2 linked regions of the Aquibium microcysteis genome follow. Each later gene encodes a partner of the first gene's protein in a complex. Links are inferred from orthologs where the notes say so. Each region holds a gene or a part of one and is shown in the gene's direction. Other genes may lie near its edges.

Evidence for each region. The genes of interacting proteins can lie anywhere in the genome.
Region 2: the proteins of pnp (region 1) and IAI54_RS03040 are in contact, whole or in part, in a cryo-EM structure (PDB 9QH0), measured with the Escherichia coli proteins. The link is inferred for Aquibium microcysteis from one-to-one orthologs.

The regions. Positions count from the first base shown.
Region 1 is NZ_CP061080.1:4,617,661-4,625,429, forward strand. The notes cover bases 2,016-4,984. They hold pnp (polyribonucleotide nucleotidyltransferase), read left to right. Parts: upstream 2,016-2,409; coding sequence 2,410-4,560; downstream 4,561-4,984. Other genes in these bases: rpsO (30S ribosomal protein S15), read left to right, coding at 2,016-2,137; IAI54_RS21690 (class I SAM-dependent methyltransferase), read left to right, coding at 4,680-4,984. In the rest of the region: IAI54_RS21665 (xanthine dehydrogenase family protein molybdopterin-binding subunit), read left to right, coding at 1-248; upp (uracil phosphoribosyltransferase), read left to right, coding at 374-1,003; IAI54_RS21675 (TIGR02281 family clan AA aspartic protease), read left to right, coding at 1,113-1,670; more of rpsO, read left to right, coding at 1,757-2,015; more of IAI54_RS21690, read left to right, coding at 4,985-5,696; IAI54_RS21695 (putative bifunctional diguanylate cyclase/phosphodiesterase), read right to left, coding at 5,712-7,241; enoyl-ACP reductase FabI, read right to left, coding at 7,349-7,769. UniProt on the Escherichia coli protein: Involved in mRNA degradation. Catalyzes the phosphorolysis of single-stranded polyribonucleotides processively in the 3'- to 5'-direction. Also involved, along with RNase II, in tRNA processing.
Region 2 is NZ_CP061080.1:660,023-663,779, reverse strand. The notes cover bases 1-3,586. They hold IAI54_RS03040 (Rne/Rng family ribonuclease), read left to right. Parts: upstream 1-392; coding sequence 393-3,386; downstream 3,387-3,586. Outside these bases: IAI54_RS03035 (pyridoxal phosphate-dependent aminotransferase), read right to left, coding at 3,735-3,757. UniProt on the Escherichia coli protein: Endoribonuclease that plays a central role in RNA processing and decay. Required for the maturation of 5S and 16S rRNAs and the majority of tRNAs. Also involved in the degradation of most mRNAs.

The DNA.
Region 1 (7,769 bases):
TCAACCGCGATTTCGCCGAATACCACCTGCCGGTGAATGCGGACGTGCCGCAGATCGACGTGGTGCTGCTCGAGGAGCGTGACGCCTGGGCCAACCCGCTGCAGGCGAAGGGCATCGGCGAACTCGGTATCTGCGGCGCTGCGGCGGCCGTGGTGAACGCCATCCACAACGCCACGGGCGTGCCTGTGCGCGACCTGCCGGCGACGCTCGACAAGGTGATCGAGGGGCTGGAGCGGCAGGGGCACTGAAAGGTCGCCGCTGCACGGGTGAACTTTAGCCGGGACGAGACCACGGCCCGCGTTCCCCCGCCGCTGCCGATGCGCTAAGGGACGAGACCGAAAAAAGCGCGCGCGCAGTCCGAGGAGCCACCCCCATGAAAGGCGTCACCGTCGTCACTCATCCGCTTGTCCAGCACAAGCTGACCATCATGCGAAAGAAGGAGACCTCGACGGCCAGCTTCCGCCGCCTGCTGCGCGAGATCTCGCTTCTGCTGGGCTACGAGGTGACGCGCGAACTGGAACTGACCACGACGACCATCGAGACGCCGCTGCAGACGATGGAAGCGCCGACTCTGGAGGGCAAGAAACTGGTCTTCGCCTCGGTGCTGCGTGCCGGCAACGGCCTGCTCGAGGGCCTGCTCGACCTCGTGCCTGCCGCCCGTGTCGCCCATGTCGGGCTCTATCGCGACCACGAGACGCTCGAGGCGGTGGAATATTTCTTCAAGGCGCCGAGCGATCTCGGCGACCGCCTCGTCATCGTCGTGGACCCGATGCTGGCCACAGCCAATTCCGCCATCGCCGCAATCGACAAGCTGAAGGAGCGCGGCGCCACCAACCTGCGCTTCCTGTGCCTGCTGGCCGCGCCCGAGGGGATCGCACGCTTCACCGCGGCGCATCCCGACGTTCCGGTCTTCACCGCCTCGATCGACGAAAGGCTCAACGAGAAGGGCTACATCGTGCCCGGGCTGGGCGACGCCGGCGACCGCATGTACGGCACCAAATAGTCCCTGCCGGTAACGCGTCGTTAACCAAAGGACGAAGCGAGTGGCCGGCTCGCCCTCATCTTAAACCGCCTGCAACCGAGACTTCCCATAGTCGAGCGGGAGGTTTCCGATGAAGAAGCAGTTGCTCGCCCTGGCCGTGATCGTCGGTTCCGCCGTGTCGGTTCCGCTCGTCTACCAGTCCGACCCGGAGCGGTTCCACGACATGGCGTCGTGGGCCCTGCGCCCCGCCGAGCCCGAGCCTGTCCCCGTGGTCATGGCAGCACCGGCGCCGGAGCCCGGCGTGCGGCAGCTGACCGGGCGGCGCGTCGAGGTTGCGATGGACGATCGCGGTCATTTTTCCGGTGCGTTCCGGGTCAACGGCACGCGCATCGACGCCATGATCGATACCGGCGCCACACTGGTGGCGATCAACCGCAGTACGGCCGCGCGGATCGGCCTGACCCTGACCGCCAAGGATTTCAAGTACAAGGTCGACACTGCCAACGGCCCGACGCTCGCCGCCGCAGGCGTCATCGACACGCTGCAGATCGGCCGTATCAGCATCGACGGCGTTCAGGCCGTGGTGCTGGAGGACAAGGCGCTGAAGCAGACGCTGATCGGCATGAGTTTCCTCAACCGGCTGTCCACCTACCGCGTCGAGCGCGGCAAGCTGCTGCTCGAGCAGTAGGCGGGTCCGCGGCGCGCGGGTCCGGCATCGGTCCGCGCGCCCGGCGCCGGGGGAAATTGCGCTGGCAATCAAACCTGTTTTGCACTATATGCGCCGCACATCGCGCCTTATGCGCATGTGCACATGGCCCCTGCTGGACGACATCCCGGCCGCGGGCGACCCGATTTCCTGATCATTCAACAGAAAGGAACAGTACGATGTCGATCACTGCCGAGCGCAAGCAGGAGCTTGTCAAGGAATTCGCGACCAAGCAGGGCGACACCGGTTCTCCGGAAGTCCAGGTTGCCGTTCTCTCCGAGCGCATCAAGAACCTGACCGAGCATTTCAAGGGCCACGCGAAGGACAACCATTCCCGCCGCGGCCTTCTCAAGATGGTGTCGCAGCGCCGCAGCCTCCTCGACTATCTGAAGGGGAAGGACGAGGCCCGCTACAAGACGCTGATCGAGAAGCTCGGCCTGCGTCGCTGACGAATGCCCGGCCGGCGGCGCCATCGGGTGCCGCCGGCCGGTTCTTCGGGCCGGGCACGCTGCCCGCCCCGCACGGATCTCCGCCGCGAGAAGGCGAATGCGGAGATCGCCCATGGCCAGGTCATGGGGCAGGATTGCCGGACGCTCGCGCGCAAGCCGCGCCTCACCCACGAGCCTCCCGTTGTCTTGCCCGTGGCTCGGCCGAACGAAGCCACAGGCGAAAGGCTGTCCGCGCGGACTGCGCGGCACCTTTCCGCACAGAAAGACGAAACATGTTCAATCACCACAAAGTGGAAATCGAGTGGGGCGGCCGCCCGCTCATCCTCGAGACGGGCAAGATCGCCCGCCAGGCCGACGGCGCCGTGCTCGCCACCTACGGCGAGACCGTCGTGCTCGCGACCGTCGTCTCCATGAAGGAGCCGAAGCCGGGCCTCGACTTCTTCCCGCTGACCGTCAACTACCAGGAGAAGACCTTTGCCGCCGGCAAGATCCCCGGTGGCTTCTTCAAGCGTGAAGGCCGGCCGAGCGAGAAGGAGACGCTGACCTCGCGCCTCATCGACCGCCCGATCCGCCCGCTCTTCGCCGAAGGCTACCGCAACGACACCCAGATCGTCGTGACCGTCGTCCAGCACGACCTCGAGAACGATCCGGACATCCTGTCGATGGTCGCGACCTCCGCGGCGCTGACGCTGTCGGGCGTGCCCTTCATGGGTCCGATCGGCGCCGCGCGCGTCGGCTACATCGGCGGAGAATACGTGCTGAACCCGCACATCGACGAGATGCCGGAGTCCAAGCTCGACCTCGTCGTCGCCGGTACCACCGATGCCGTGATGATGGTGGAGTCCGAAGCCCACGAACTCTCCGAGGACGTGATGCTCGGCGCCGTGATGTTCGGCCACAAGGCCTTCCAGCCGGTCATCGACGCCATCATCAAGCTCGCCGAAGTGGCCGCCAAGGACCCGCGCGATTTCACCGCGCCGGACTACTCCGCGCTCGAAGCCGAGATGCTGAAGATGGTCGAAGGCGAGCTGCGCGCCGCCTACAAGAACACCGACAAGCAGGCCCGCTACGCCGCGGTCGACGCCGTGAAGGCCAAGGTCAAGGCCGCCTTCGCACCCGCCGAGGGCGAGGAGGCGAAGTGGACCTCCGAACAGATCGGCACCGTGTTCAAGGAGCTCCAGGCCAAGATCGTGCGCTGGAACATCCTCGACACCGGCTCGCGCATCGACGGCCGCGACCTGCAGACGGTTCGCCCGATCGTCTCGGAAGTCGGCATCCTGCCGCGTACCCACGGCTCGGCCCTGTTCACCCGCGGCGAGACGCAGGCGATCGTGGTCGCCACGCTCGGCACCGGTGAGGACGAGCAGTTCGTCGACGAACTGACCGGCACGCGCAAGGAGACCTTCCTCCTGCACTACAACTTCCCGCCCTATTCGGTCGGCGAGACCGGCCGCATGGGTTCGCCCGGGCGCCGCGAGATCGGCCACGGCAAGCTCGCCTGGCGCGCCATCCACCCGATGCTGCCCGCCGCCGACCAGTTCCCCTACACGCTGCGCGTCGTCTCCGAGATCACCGAGTCGAACGGCTCGTCCTCGATGGCGACGGTCTGCGGCACCTCGCTGGCCCTGATGGACGCGGGCGTGCCGCTCGCCAAGCCGGTGGCCGGCATCGCCATGGGCCTGATCCTCGAAGGCGAGCGCTTCGCGGTGCTCTCCGACATCCTGGGCGACGAGGACCATCTCGGCGACATGGACTTCAAGGTGGCCGGCACGCAGGACGGCATCACGTCGCTGCAGATGGACATCAAGATCGCCGGCATCACCGAGGAGATCATGCGCGTCGCGCTCGATCAGGCCAGGGGCGGCCGCACCCACATCCTCGGCGAGATGGCCAAGGCCATCACCAAGGGCCGGTCGGAGCTGGGTGAGTTCGCCCCGCGCATCGAGGTCATGCAGATCCCGACCGACAAGATCCGCGACGTCATCGGCTCCGGCGGCAAGGTGATCCGCGAGATCGTCGAGAAGACCGGCGCCAAGATCAACATCGAGGACGACGGCACGGTCAAGATCGCCTCTTCGAACGCCAAGGAGATCGAGGCGGCGAAGAAGTGGATCCACACCATCGTGGCCGAGCCGGAAGTGGGCGAGATCTACGAGGGCACGGTCGTCAAGACCGCCGACTTCGGCGCCTTCGTCAACTTCTTCGGCCCGAAGGACGGCCTCGTCCACATCTCGCAGCTCGCTTCCGAGCGGGTCCAGAAGACGACGGACGTGGTCAAGGAAGGCCAGAAGGTCTTCGTCAAGCTGATGGGCTTCGACGAGCGCGGCAAGGTCCGCCTCTCCATGAAGGTCGTCGACCAGACGACCGGCAAGGAGATCGTCCGCGAGAAGAAGCAGGACGGCGACGAAGAGACCGCCGCCTGACCCTTCTCGATCGAAGAAACTCGACGGGCGCGCCTCCGGGTCGCGCCCGTTTTTGCATGGTCGTCGCGCCGCGTGCCCTGTGCGGCAAGCAGCGACGTTCCGGGGCGGGCGACGACATGATGACGAACGATGCGCTGAAGACCCTGCTGCACCCCTTCGAAGCGGAGCTCATCGCGGCGCCGGGCCGCAGGGCGCTGTTCCTCGGTCCGCGGGCGGGCCTGCGGCTGCCGCGGTCGCTGGACGTCGATCTCCTCGCCGTGCAGGGCTTCCGCCCCGACGTGCTCGCACTCGAGAAGGCCGGATTTGCAGTGAAGCCTCGCGCTGAAGGGGAAGCCTTCGACCTCGCGCTCGTGCTGCTCGGCCGCCATCGCGGCCAGAACGAGGCCTGGCTCCGCGAGGCCTTCGCACGCACCCGGGAGGGTGGGTTGGTGGTCGCCGCCGGCGGCAAGGCGGACGGCGCCGACAGCCTGCGCAGGCGTTTCGCGGGCGTGCTCGCGCCTGCCGGCCATCTGCCGAAGCACCACGGCGTCGTCTTCTGGTTCGACCGGCCGTCCGATGCCGACCTCGCGGCGGAGCCCTTCATGCGAGGCGAGGCGGCCAGCCGCGTCGACGGCCGCTTCCGTACCGCTCCGGGCATGTTCTCGCACGACCGCATCGATCCGGCCTCGCGGCTGCTGGCGGACGATCTGCCGGCTGCGATCAAGGGACGTGTGGCGGATTTCGGCGCCGGCTGGGGCTACCTCTCCTCGGAGGTCCTGAAGCGGAATGCCGGCATCACCGCGCTCGACCTGCACGAGGCCGACTGGGACTCGCTCGAGGCCGCGAAGCAAAACCTCGCGCCGCTGGCCGGGGACGTGCCGCTCGGCTTCCACTGGCGCGACCTGCTGCAGGAGTCGGTGGCGCGGCAGTATGACCTGATCGTGATGAACCCGCCCTTCCACGAAGGCCGCGCCGCCGACCCCGCAATCGGGCAGGGCATGATCCGCGCCGCATCGGCGGCGCTGAAGCCCGGCGGCCGACTGCTGATGGTCGCCAACCGCGGGCTGCCCTACGAGGCGACCCTCGCGTCAGCCTTCGGGGCGACGGGAGAGGCCTGCCGCGACGACCGCTTCAAGGTTCTGTGGGCCCGGAGATAGGCGCCGCCGCCGGTGTCAGTGGATGGCGGCGGACGGCAGTTCGATCGGCTTGCCGTCGTGGATGACCAGCGGCCCCGGGCGACCGTAGAGATAGCCCTGGAAGACCTCGCAGCCGGCGGCGCGCAGCAGCGCGGCCTGGTTCTCGGTTTCCACGCCTTCCGCGATGGTGTGCACCCCGAGCGCCCGTGACAGGCCGACGATCGTGGAGACGACGGCGCCGCCATTGTCCTTCTCGATGCGGCTGACGAAGGACTTGTCGATCTTCAGCTTCTGGAACTGGAAGTCGATCAGGTAGGACAGGTTGGAATAGCCGGTGCCGAAATCGTCGACCGCGACCGAGATGCCGAGCGCCGAAAGCTGGCGCAGCATCGCGGCGGCGCGCTCCTTGTCCTGCATCATCGCCGTCTCGGTGACCTCGAGCTCGAGCCGCTTCGGGTCGAGCCCGGTCTTGTCGAGCACCGACTTCACGAAGCGGACGAAGTCCTTCGTCATGAACTGGACGGGCGAGATGTTGACGGCGACGAAGCAGTCGTCGGGGAGGGAATGCGCGTCGGCGCAAGCCTTGTGCAGCACCCACTCGCCGATCGGCCCGATCATGCCGGTCTCCTCGGCGATCGGGACGAACTCCATCGGCGGGATGGAGCCGCGCTCGGGATGATTCCAGCGCAGGAGCGCCTCGTAGCCGACGACGCGGCCCTTCATCAGGTCCATCTGCGGCTGGTAGTGCAGGTCGAAGTCGCCACGCTGGAAGGCGACGTGGAGCTCCGATTCGAGCCACTGGCGATACTCTGCCACCTGCCCCATCGTGTCCTGGAACACCGCCCAGTTGCCCACCCCGGCCGCGCGGGCGTTCTGAAGCGCCAGGTTGGAGCGGCGCAGCAGGATGATCGGATCCCGCCCGTCCTTGGGCAGGGCCACGAGACCGGCCGACAGGTTGACCGTCTGCTGGTGCGTGGCGAGCTTGTAGGGCTTGGCCAGTTCCTCGAGCAGCGCCTCCACCATCCGGTCGATGCGTTCGGCGACCTTGCTCTCGGGCACGAGCACCGCGAACTCGCCCGCGCCGATGCGGCCGATCTCGAGCCCCTCGGGGAGGTTCTTCTTCAGCCGCCGTGCGAAGGCGCGGATCAGCTGGTCGCCCTGGCTGTAGCCGATCGCGTCGTTGATCTGCTTGAAGCGGTCGATGTCGAGGTCGATCATGTAGACCGGGTCGCCGGTCCGCGCCGTGCTGGCTGCGGCCTCGGCGATCTTGCCGATCATGGCGTTGCGCGAATGGAAGCCCGTCAGCTTGTCGATCTGGGTCTCCTGGAACACGTAGCTCGCCGATTCGTCGACGCCGGCGAAGAATGACAGGGCCGTACCGGCGGCCGCCAGAGCGCAGAGCGCCGCGATGACGCCGCCGAGCACCGCAGGCTCCAGCCGGGTGACGTTCTCGAGCAGACCGAACTTCAGGGCCCAGATACCGAGCAACAGGCTTCCGAGGCCCGCGGCTGCGATCGTGATCAGCCTGAAGACCGGTGTCCTGTTCGGATTGCTTACCGCTGCCATGCCGAGTTCCCCAATTCCGGAGCACCCTAGGCCGGGTCCGCTGAAATTTTGGTGCAGGCGATGCGTAAAGCTTTAGCGATGCCCGGATTTATCGGTAGATGGCGGAATCACTCGCCCTTCTTGAGTTCTTCCAGCGCCGGCATCGAGACGATGTGGTAGCCGCTGTCGACATAGTGGATCTCCCCGGTCACGCCGGAGGAGAGATCGGACAGGAGGTAGAGCGCGGAACCGCCGATCTCGTCGATGTCCACCGTCCGGCGCAGCGGCGCATTGCGCGCCTGGTAGGCGAACATGTGCCGCGCATCGGCAATGCCGGCGCCCGCGAGCGTCCGCACCGGACCGGCCGACAGCGCGTTCACGCGGATGCCGGCGGGACCGAAATCATTGGCGAGGTATCGGACGCTCGCCTCCAGCCCCGCCTTGGCGACGCCCATGACGTTGTAGTTGGGCATGACGCGCACCGACCCCGCATAGGTCAGCGTCAGCAGCGATCCGCCCGTCGTCATCAGTGCCGCGGCGCGGCGCGCG
Region 2 (3,757 bases), 4.0 Mb from region 1 along the record:
CCGGGAGTTCTCGCCGATGGCGACGGCTGGTCGACGGCGGGTAGTGAACCAGAAGGTTTTCGTCAAGGCGTTCGCGATTTTCCCGGATACCTTGAGTGATGAAAACGGCCGGAAGTCGTCTTCCGCGCCGGCTCTGTAGGAGCAAAGAGCTGGTCCGGCGCGCCGGGCCTTGGTTGAAAACGTTTCGCCTGGAAATGCGATGACCTTGGGCGCCCTGAAGACAAACCCCGATCAGAACCGCGCCTGCGTGGCTGCGGACGGGTCTCTTCCGGCGTTCCGGTCACGGCAGTCGGCGGACCACAGATTATCCGGCACGATCCCTCCGAGAATTACCAGGCGGTGCGCAGCGACGCGGCCGCCGGTGATGGGGGCTGCCGGGGAGACAGGTACTTATGCCCAACAAAATGCTTATCGATGCCTCCCACCCGGAGGAAACGCGGGTCGTCGTCACACGCGGTAACCGTATCGAGGAATTCGACTTCGAGTCCCAGGACAAGAAGCAGCTCAAAGGCAACATCTATCTCGCCCGCGTGACGCGGGTCGAGCCGTCGCTCCAGGCGGCCTTCGTGGAGTATGGCGGCAACCGCCACGGCTTCCTGGCCTTCAGCGAGATCCATCCCGACTACTACCAGATCCCGGTGGCCGACCGTCAGGCGCTGCTCAGGGCCGAGGCGGAAGCCGCGGAGGAGGAGGACGAGGACGAGGATCCGGAAGAGCGCAGCGAGCGCGGCAAGCAGAAGCGCCGCCGCAACGGCCGCGGCCGCGGTCGCAACCGCCGCGACGACGAAGCAGCCGCATCGGGCGATGCCGCCGAGGCTGGTTCCGAACCTGAACCGGAAGCGGACGAAGGCGTCGAGTCGGTCGGCAGCTTCGAGAACGGCGATCCGGAATCGGAGAGCGACGAAATCTCCGCCGAGGACCGGCAGGACGCGCCGTCCGACGAGGACGACGGCGGCGCGGACGATGGCGGGCGCGGCGGTCCGGCGATGGCTGCGGCGATATCGGCCGACGTCGTGTCGGAGGATGCCGACGGCCATGCGGAGCGGTCGCGCGACTTCGGCAGCGACGACGGCGACGACAATGGCGGCCCGCGCTCCATCGAGGAAGCCGACGAGGAGGTCGAGTCGGTCGGCGCCGAGGATGCGATGGAGGAACTGCCGAACCGTCGCAAGGTGTTCCGCAAGCAGTACAAGATCCAGGAAGTCATCAAGCGCCGGCAGATCCTGCTCGTCCAGGTCGTGAAGGAGGAGCGCGGCAACAAGGGCGCTGCGCTCACCACCTACCTGTCGCTCGCCGGCCGCTATTCCGTCCTGATGCCCAACACGGCGCGCGGCGGCGGCATCTCGCGCAAGATCACCAGCCTGCAGGACCGCAAGCGGCTGAAGGACGTCGTCAAGGAACTCGAGGTGCCGCAGGGCATGGGCGTGATCCTGCGCACGGCCGGCGCCAACCGCACCAAGCCCGAGATCAAGCGCGACTACGAATATCTGATGCGGCTGTGGGAGAACGTCCGCACGCTGACGCTGCAGTCGACGGCCCCTGCCCTCGTCTACGAGGAAGGAAGCCTGATCAAGCGCTCGGTGCGCGATCTCTACAACAAGGACATCGACGAAATCCTCGTCGCCGGCGACGACGGCTACCGCGAGGCCAAGGACTTCATGCGCATGCTGATGCCCAGCCATGCCAAGGTGGTCCAGCCCTACCGCGACGTGGTGCCGATCTTTGCGCGCAACGGCATCGAGGCGCAGCTCGACCGCATGCTGCAGCCGCAGGTCACGCTGAAGTCCGGCGGCTACATCATCATCAACCAGACCGAGGCGCTGGTTTCCATCGACGTCAACTCCGGCCGCTCGACGCGGGAGCATTCGATCGAGGACACCGCCCTGCAGACCAATCTGGAGGCCGCCGAGGAAGTGGCCCGCCAGCTGCGCCTGCGCGACCTCGCCGGACTGATCGTCATCGACTTCATCGACATGGAAGAAAAGCGCAACAACCGCGCCGTCGAGAAGAAGATGAAGGATTGCCTGAAGAACGACCGGGCGCGCATCCAGGTCGGTCGCATCTCGCATTTCGGCCTGCTCGAAATGTCGCGCCAGCGCATCCGCGCCAGCGTGCTCGAATCGACGATGAAGCCCTGCCCGCACTGCGGCGGCACCGGCCACGTCCGGTCGGATTCGTCGGTGGCCCTGCACGTCGTGCGGGCGATCGAGGAGCACCTGCTCAAGGACAACCGCCACCACATCACGGTGCGCACCCCGGTGGCGACGGCGCTCTACGTGCTCAACCACAAGCGCGCCAACATCATCGATCTCGAGACCCGCTTCGGCCTGTCGATCACCATCGAGGCCGACGAGAGCGTCGGCATCCAGCACTACGCGATCATGCGCGGCGCGGTGGTCGAGAATCCGGTCGCCATTCCGGCCATGCCTTCCTATGCCGACACCGCCGAGGACGAGATCCTCGACGCGGCGATCGTGCCGGAGGTCGAGGACGAGGAAGAGGAGGTCGTCGCCGCGCAGCCCGAGCGGCGGGAACCCCGCGAGCAGCGGGAACCGCGCGAGAGCACGTCCGAAGACGGCCAGGGACGGCGCAAGCGCAAGCGCCGGCGGCGGCGCGGCGGACGCGACCGCGACGGCCAGGAAACCGGCACGCAGGTGGCCGCGGACGCCGCGACGAACGCCGACACGGATGAGCCGGAGCAGGACGGGAGCGAGTCGGAAGCCGTCGAGATGGCCGATGAGCCCGGCACCGACGCCGACGGCGGCAAGAAGCGCCGGCGTGGCAAGCGCGGCGGTCGCAAGAACCGTCGCGATGCGGATGGCAGCGAGATCGAAGCGGGCGCCGAGGGCTCCGACGACGATGGCGACGACGTCCAGGCCGCCGAGGCTCCTGCCGAAGCGCCTGCAGTGGAAACGGCCGAAGCGCCGGTGGTCGTGACGGCGGAAGTGCCGGTGGCCGAACCGATCGCCACCGAAGCAGCCGCGGAACCGGTAGCCGAGCCGGCACCGGAGTCGGAGGACAAGCCGGCGCCGAAGAAGCGCGCCCGTCGGCCCTCCAAGAAGGCGCTCGCCGAAGCCGAGGCGGCGGCCCGGGCCGCAGAAGAGGCAGCGCAGGCGTCAGCCGCCGCGGCGGCGGAGACCGAAGCGGCCCCGGCCGCCGAAACGCCGGCCGAACCGGCTGCTGCGCCGATGACGTCCGCCGAAGCCCCCGTGGCGGCTCCGGAACCGGCCGTCGCCGACGACGCGGCCGAACCGTCCCGCGCCTCCCGGCGCAAGCCGTCGGCGCCGCTCGCCACCGAACCGGTGGTCACGTCGACCGCGACACCCGCGGAAGGCGAGGAGAAGCCGCGCAAGGCCGGCTGGTGGCAGCGCAAGAGCTTCTTCTGACGCGCGCTTGAAATCCTGCGCGGCGCTCTCGCCGCACAGCGAAGGGGCTGCCGACGGCGGCCCCTTTTATCTTTCCGGCAGCCCCTCGGCGGAGCGCGCCGTGGCGGCACCGTCCGCCGAGGGCGATGTCATACTACTGGCCTTTACCTTCGACCTTCGCGCCGCCCCTCATCCGCCTGACGGCTTCGCCAGTCGCAAAGGTCGCCTACCTGGTGCCGATGTCGCGGCCGTGACCCCTTCTCCCCGCTTGCGGGGAGAAGGTGCCGGCAGGCGGATGAGGGGCGGCGCCGAGGGTCAATCGGAAAGACCGCTGGTATCAGGTGCTGCGGAGCCTCGCCCGTCCCGGGCTCACGTCCGCTCCGCCGGCAGCC